One region of the Serratia sp. Nf2 genome, then DNA from elsewhere that is predicted to be linked to it. Evidence: predicted binding sites of a transcription regulator. Region 1 holds the regulator's gene; the other holds the start of a gene.
What was found. The regulator LexA, encoded in region 1, represses DNA repair genes until DNA is damaged. The targets are predictions, from matches to a motif close to TNCTGTATGTACATACAGNA.
Positions count from the first base shown of each region.

Region 2: a site for LexA is predicted at 1,353-1,372, ahead of sulA (SOS-induced cell division inhibitor SulA). Genes of this name have one in related genera too.

Region 1 covers NZ_PYTW01000004.1:375,736-379,411, forward strand. Annotated here, with positions in the region: gene dinF (MATE family efflux transporter DinF) at 260-1,597, opposite strand; gene lexA (transcriptional repressor LexA) at 1,699-2,307, opposite strand; gene C9411_RS12035 (diacylglycerol kinase) at 2,410-2,778, opposite strand; gene plsB (glycerol-3-phosphate 1-O-acyltransferase PlsB) at 2,927-3,676, shown strand, end outside.
Region 2 covers NZ_PYTW01000009.1:207,897-211,572, forward strand. Annotated here, with positions in the region: gene ompA (porin OmpA) at 1-469, opposite strand, end outside; gene sulA (SOS-induced cell division inhibitor SulA) at 826-1,332, opposite strand; gene C9411_RS19665 (TfoX/Sxy family DNA transformation protein) at 1,562-2,218, shown strand; gene yccS (YccS family putative transporter) at 2,223-3,676, opposite strand, start outside.

The DNA.
Region 1 (3,676 bases):
CAGAAATTTTTCTGGCCGATACTCCCTTCACCTTAAGGAATATCGCTCCCATTCATTCGCCAGCCACATGATTCATTCTAGTTAAATATGGAAATAAAAAAGCCAAATATCAGAATAAAAAACCATTAAGAAACAAAATAAAAACAAAAAACGCTAATAAACAACAAGCTAACGCAAAAATGCCAGGGTTGAAAACATGTAAGCAAAAGTGAACAAAAACATAAATAAAATTAATAAATAACCCAGCACAGCGTCCGTTCTAGCGAGCGGTAAACCAGCTGCCGCGCACCTGATGACGATGCCAAATCCAGCCCAACGCCAGGCCGCGCAGCGCCAGAAACACCGCCAGCGCCAGCCAAAGCCCGTGGTTGCCAAACAGCGGTACGCTGAACAGCGCCAGGCCGTATCCCACCGCGGCCACCGCCATGCTGTTGCGCATCTCGGCGCCGCGCGTGGCGCCGATAAACATGCCGTCCAGCAAATAGCACCATACCCCGACCAGCGGCAGAATGACCTGCCACGGCAAATAGTGGGCGGCCAACGCACGCAGCTCCGGCAAGGAGGTCAACGCCGCCACGATCTGCTGGCCGGTAACGGCATACGCCAGGCCAAAGGCCAACGCGACCAGCCCCGCCTGCCTGCAGGCCGCATGCCACACCTTGCGCAGCTGGCTGTCGTCCCGGGCGCCGTAGGCGTGGCCCGAATGGGCTTCCACCGCATAAGCGAAGCCGTCGAGCGCATAGGCGGTGAACGTCAGCAGATTCATCAATATCGCGTTGACCGCCACCACCTCGCTTCCCAGGCGAGCGCCGAAGATGGTCAGCGACGCAAAGCACAGTTGCAGCAACAGTGAACGCAGCATGATGTCGCGGTTGAGCGCCAGCAGACGACGCAGGTCGCCACGCCAGGCCTGACGCAGCATCGGCAGGGTGATACCGCGCAGGCGCATCACCCGCCACGCCAGCCACAGGCCGAGCAGCAGCGTGGCGTATTCGGCGATGGCGGTTGCCGCCGCTGCCCCCCGCACGTTCCAGCCCAGGCCCATCACCAGCCAGATATCCAACACGATGTTCAGCAGGTTGCCGACGATCAGCAGGATCACCGGCGCCCGCACATACTGCACGCCGAGCAGCCAACCCAACAGCACCAGATTGGCCAGCGCCGCCGGGGCGCTCAGCCAGCGGATTTCAAGAAAACGCCGCGCCTGTTCCAGCACCTCGCCATCGCCACCGACGATCCGCAGCGCCAGTTCGATCAGCGGATACCGCAGCAGGACGATCGCCACCCCGACCAGCAGCGCCAGCACCAGCGGTTGCATAAAGGCGCGCGCCAGCGCCTGCGGGTTCTGTGCCCCCAGCGCCTGCGCCGCCAGACCGGTGGTGCTCATGCGCAGGAACAACAGCAGCATGAACAGGAAGCTGGTCGCCACCGCGCCGATCGCGACGCCCCCCAGGTAGATCGGGCTGTCGAGGTGGCCGATCACCGCAGTGTCCACCAACCCGAGCAGCGGTACGGTGATATTGGAAAAAATCATCGGCAGGGCCAGGCGCCACAGGGCTTTATCGGTGTCGCTGGTGAAGGCGGAAATCAAGCGCATGATGAGACGTTCCCGTAGCAGTGGCGAAGGGCAAAATCAGAAACAAAAACGCCCCAGAACAGGGGCGATTGATACAAGAGGCGGCACTGAGGGGGCAGCGATTAAATCCAGTCGCCGTTGCGGATCACGCCGACCGCCAGCCCTTCGATAGTGAAATTCTGCTGACGCAGATCGACCACAATCGGTTGGAATTCGTTGTTCTCCGGCAGCAGCTCGACCACGTTGCCGTGTTTTTTCAGGCGCTTGACCGTCACTTCGTCTTCGATGCGCGCCACCACGACCTGGCCGTTGCGCACGTCTTGGGTTTTATGCACCGCCAGCAGATCGCCGTCCAGAATGCCGATGTCGCGCATCGACATGCCGTTCACCCGCAGCAGGAAATCGGCGCTCGGTTTAAACAGGGAAGGATCAACCTGGTAGTGCCCTTCGATGTGCTGCTGCGCCAGCAGCGGCTCGCCGGCGGCGACGCGGCCGATCAGCGGCAGCCCTTCTTCTTCTTCCATCAGCAGGCGGATACCGCGCGAGGCACCGGAGACGATTTCGATCACGCCTTTGCGTGCCAGCGCCTTCAGGTGTTCTTCGGCGGCGTTAGGCGAACGGAACCCCAGACGCATCGCGATCTCGGCACGCGTTGGCGGCATGCCCGTTTGCGAAATATGATCGCGAATCAGATCGTAGACCTCTTGCTGTCTGGTAGTTAGTGCTTTCATTCCGCCCCCTGTTTGTTTATACAGTCTTGCTGTGAGTATATACAGGTAAGCGCGGATTGGGAACCGAAGAATAAATAAAAATCAGTCAGTAGGCGCCTTTCGTCAGCCAAAATGCTGCCATAAGACCGTGCCCCAAACGAACAGCGCCAGCACGATCGCCAGTGACACCGCCGCCGATCCCATGTCCTTGGCCCGGCCGGACAGCTCGTGATGTTCGCTGCCGATCCGATCCACCACCGCCTCGATCGCGCTGTTCAGGATCTCGACGATCATCACCAGCGCTACCGATCCGATCAATAAAATGCGCGCTATCGCACCCACATCCAGCCAGACAGCCAGTATGATAGCCAGAAGGGTGACCACCAGTTCCTGGCGGAACGCCGCTTCGTGTTGCCAGGCGGCGGAAAGCCCTTTATAGGAATAGCCGGCGGCCTTGATGATGCGGGTCAGTCCGGTTGCTTGGTTTGCCATGTTTTCGTGCCTTTCTCAGAGGTCGGTCATAATAAAAAGAGTCTAGAACAGTCCGCGCTGACGGCTCTCGGTTTTCGAACACCACAGATCTGCTACCCGGTTTCTGGTATGCTTGCGGCGCATTGCTAACAAGAGGCTTCACGTTGTTATGTCAGGTTGGCGTAAAATTTATTATAAAATATTGAATTTACCACTTAAATTGTTGGTAAGAAGTAAGGTCATCCCTTCAGATCCGGTTACCGAGCTAGGGTTGGATCCCTCACGGCCGATTCTGTATGTTTTACCTTACAATTCCAAGGCGGATTTGCTGACGCTGCGCACCCAGTGCCTGGCGCAGGATCTGCCCGATCCGCTCAACTCGCTGGAGATCGACGGCACCGTGCTGCCGAGCTACGTGTTCATTCACGACGGCCCGCGCGTGTTCCGCTATTACACCCCGAAAGAAGAGTCGGTAAAGCTGTTCCACGACTATCTGGATCTGCATCGCAGCAATCCGGATCTCGACATTCAGATGCTGCCGGTTTCGGTGATGTTCGGCCGCTCGCCGGGCCGCGAAGGCCACGGCACGCCGCACCTGCGTCTGTTGAATGGCGTGCAGAAATTCTTCGCCGTGCTGTGGCTCGGCCGCGACAGCTTCGTGCGTTTCTCCAACACCGTTTCGCTGCGCCGCATGGCCACCGAGCACGGCACGGATAAAACCATCGCGCAGAAACTGGCGCGCGTGGCGCGCATGCACTTCTCGCGTCAGCGCCTGGCCGCGGTAGGCCCGAGCCTGCCGGCCCGTCAGGATCTGTTCAACAAGCTGTTGGCGTCCAAAGCGATCGAAAAAGCGGTCGAGGACGAGGCCCGCAGCAAGAAGATCTCGCACGAGAAAGCCCAGCAGAACGCCATCGCGCTG
Region 2 (3,676 bases), on a different contig from region 1:
TCAGTGCGTATTCAACACCAACAGCAGCCAGCGGAGAAACGCCGGTGTCGTGGTTGCCGCCATTAGAGCCTACGCCGTCACTGTCTGCACGCCATACCATACCACCCAGACGGGTGTAGATGTCCAGATCGTCAACGATTGGGTAGCTCAGTTTAGCGGCCAGTTGAACGCCTTGTGCTTTGAAGGAACCGGTGTTACGGCCGGTATATTTCATACGACCTAACCAGTCGTAACCCATTTCAAAGCCCAGGTATTGGTTAGCTTGATAGCCCAAGAATGCACCAGCACCGAGTTGGTCTTTACGTGCATCGTTGTCTACGCGGTAGCCGTTACCGTAGAAACCAGTGTCGTGGTACTGGGACCAGCCCAGTTTAGCACCGGTGTACCAGGTGTTATCTTTTGGAGCGGCTTGCGCTACGGTAGCGAAACCTGCCAGTGCCACTGCTAATGCGATAGCTGTCTTTTTCATTTTGCGCCTCGTTATCATCCAAATAGGCAATGAGCTTTAAAGCTGTTTAAGCCCTTGGTTAAATTCCTTCGCCAAGGTTTAAGCCCTCGTTTGTTACTCGCCAGTTTTTCTGACGTTATAGAGCAACCTTGGCGATGTAAAGTCTACAACGTGGCGCGAAAGTTACAAGTGTGATGTGATAAGGCTCTAAAAAAAAACGCGGAATCGTACATATTTGCTAACATTCTTAGCTTAAAAAATCGGCGGTTCATTGGGCGTTTTTGCTTGCCAAACCGCAGCCGGACTCGCTTTTTGCCTTCCCCCGCAAAGGTTCCGCTTATCGAGTGCGAAAATGATGGGAAAAATCCTAAATTTACTTAATGATACAAAGAAGAGTGAATTTTTAGGGTGGAACACTGTCCGTGAGTCGGGTCAATGTCACGTTGAGGACGCATGATAAACCCGTAGGCATTACCCAATTCTGCCGCACGTCTTAATTTTAGACGATCCTCCTCCGTTAGTTCGGGTAACCAGCCGAGAACCACGCTATAGTTCCCCGTTTGCAGCGCTTTTTCCATTGCCTCAACCGTATTCACCGGGCTGATTTGGCTCAACTGCACCATTTTATCCACCGGCAGGCCGGACTGCTGTAGCCATTGCTTGCTTAACTTTTGCTGCGGTGTCAGCCACAGCAGCCAGCGAGACTGCTTGCCCAGTTGCTGCAGCAGGGGCAACAGCAGTTGAGCCACTGCGGGCTGGCGCTCGTTGTAAACAAGTTCACTGATCAAGCCATTCTCTTTGCCGACATTCGTATTCTTCGCAACGCTGTTTGCGGTAAAAGAGCCATGGCTAAAATGAGGTTGGTAGAGTGATTGAGTACGCATAAAGTTCCCGCCCGTCGTGTTACTGTATGTTTATACAGTATCCCTGATTTCGGATAAGATCAACCCAAATTTTCGTAGCGGCTCGCATAATTGCGATCATTTTTTGTACCGGTGTTTTTTGTGATTGGCATGTGGGCAGATAGTGCGTATTTTCCTAATTAGTTGTTCACGTTACTCTTTTCATTGATAAGAGAAATAATACGACCGGAACCTAAAAAGGAGAAATGCTATGAAAAGGATGTCGACGCGGAGGATCGCGCAGGCTAAAAATTGCTTCGCGGCGCTGGGCGCCATCACCACGCGGTCACAGTTTGGCGGCTATGGGCTGCTGGCCGAGGGGGTCATGTTTGCAGTGGTAGCGGAAGGTGAATTGTACTTGCGAGCTACGGCGAGCATGGAACCGGCCTTTCGCGCCAGAGGGATGGTTAATATGGTCTATTCCAAGCGCGGAGCGCCCATCACCTTGCGTTATTACTGGGTTGACGAGTCGCTGTGGCGGGAACGCAACGAGTTGGTGGGACTGGCCTGGCAGGCCATCAGGGAAGCGCGCCGAGAGCAGCAGGTCAAGGCCGGCGATCACGGCAGATTGAAGGCGTTGCCGAACATAGATGTCAACATGGAGCGCTTGCTGTGGCGAGCGGGGATCCGCAACGCCTATGACCTGCGGCTGCATGGCGCTAAACGCAGCTATCTCCGCCTGCTGCAACAGCAGACCAATCTGGGTCTGCGCGTGCTGCTGTCACTGGGCGGCGCGATAGCCGGTTATCATCAGGCGGCATTGCCGACCGAATTGCGCAACGAACTGGTGCGCTGGTTCGATCATACGATGGCGATGCGCCGCCATGGGCATGAGCCAGTGGTTCAGGGCCCATTGAGTGGGCCCTGAATAATTAGGTTGCCTTATTGATTTGAGTGTGGAGTTCGGTGAGCTCCGGCAGCAGTTCGAGCATTAATCCCACCTGCTGCAAGACCAACTGTTCTTTGCTTTCAGGTTCCGGAACGGCTCTGCGAATGCGCTCCGCCAGCTGTTCCAGCGCTTTCGCAATGCGCTGGCTGTTCCGTTCTTCCTGATGCAAGGCGCCGTCCACGTAACACACGGCATCATTGAGCAGATCGAGTGTGGCAGGGGTATTCAGCCGCTCGCGGTGTGCCCCTAACGCCGAGATATAACTCAGGAGAGTGTGGTTTAGGCAGAGCAGGCGGAAGGCGGCTTCCTGCAATTCCTTGTCGGCCTTGGGATCGGCGGACATGTTGGAGATGACCGAAGCCAGTTCGGCATCGCTGTTGTGGGCATCTCGCCGCGCAATGCGGTAGGCGAGGCCGTTATCCTTACCCTGGTGGTATTGCACCAGAATGGCGTCCAGATAACGGCAGTTGGCATTCAGCGTTTTATCCACCACCGCCGGCAGTTGGCGGAACTTCCAGTCTGGCCAGATAAAGCTGACCGCCGCCCAGGCGATGGCGCAACCCAACAAGGTATCGTAAACGCGCGGTGCAGCCACTTCGAATCCCTCACCCAACAGGTTAAAGCACAGCAACACAAGCAGCGTGATGAACATCGTTGCATGGGCATACTGTACGGTGCGAAAAGCGAAGAACAGGACACCGGTGATGACGATCAACACCAGTTGCCCTTCCAGTGAAGGCACGAAATAGAGGATTGGCAGGCCGATCAGGATACCGGCCAGGGTGCCAATGATGCGCAGCGCCAGGCGCCGACGGGTAGCGTTGTAGTTCGGTTGACAGACGAACAGGCTGGTCAACAGGATCCAGTAACCGTGCTGCATGCCGGTGAACTGGATGAAGGCGTAACCCACGCACAGCACCGCCGACATGCGGATCGCGTGGCGGAACAGGGCCGACTGCGGCGTCAAATGGCGGCTGATGCGCAGCCGGATATCGCTCCAGCCGGTTAAGCGATCGTCGGCCAGGCTGTTCTCTTCTGCCTGCCCGCTGGCCAGCGTCTGCTCTGACTCGATATTGGCCAGCTGTGCATCGATCGCATGCAGGTTTTTCAGCAGGTGCGCCAGCGCCTTGGTTTGCTCTGAATTGCCCTGGGTTTCGGCGATGCGTGCCAAGGCTTCCTGAATGCGGCTGAAGGCCGGCTCAAAACGCGGATTGTGCTGGTATTTTTGCCGCAGCAGGATCGATTGTGCCAGTTGGCGGCAGGCGCGCGCCTGCATGCTCAGCAAACGCTGGAAGCGGAATAAAATATCGCTGTGACGGAATTGTCGGCTGAGCGCGTGATACTGAACGTGGGAAGAGCTGGCGCGTTCGTGGATATCCTGCGCGACAAAATAGTAGTGCAAGGTGCGGCGGGTGCCGCGCTGGCCGCGATCGCCTT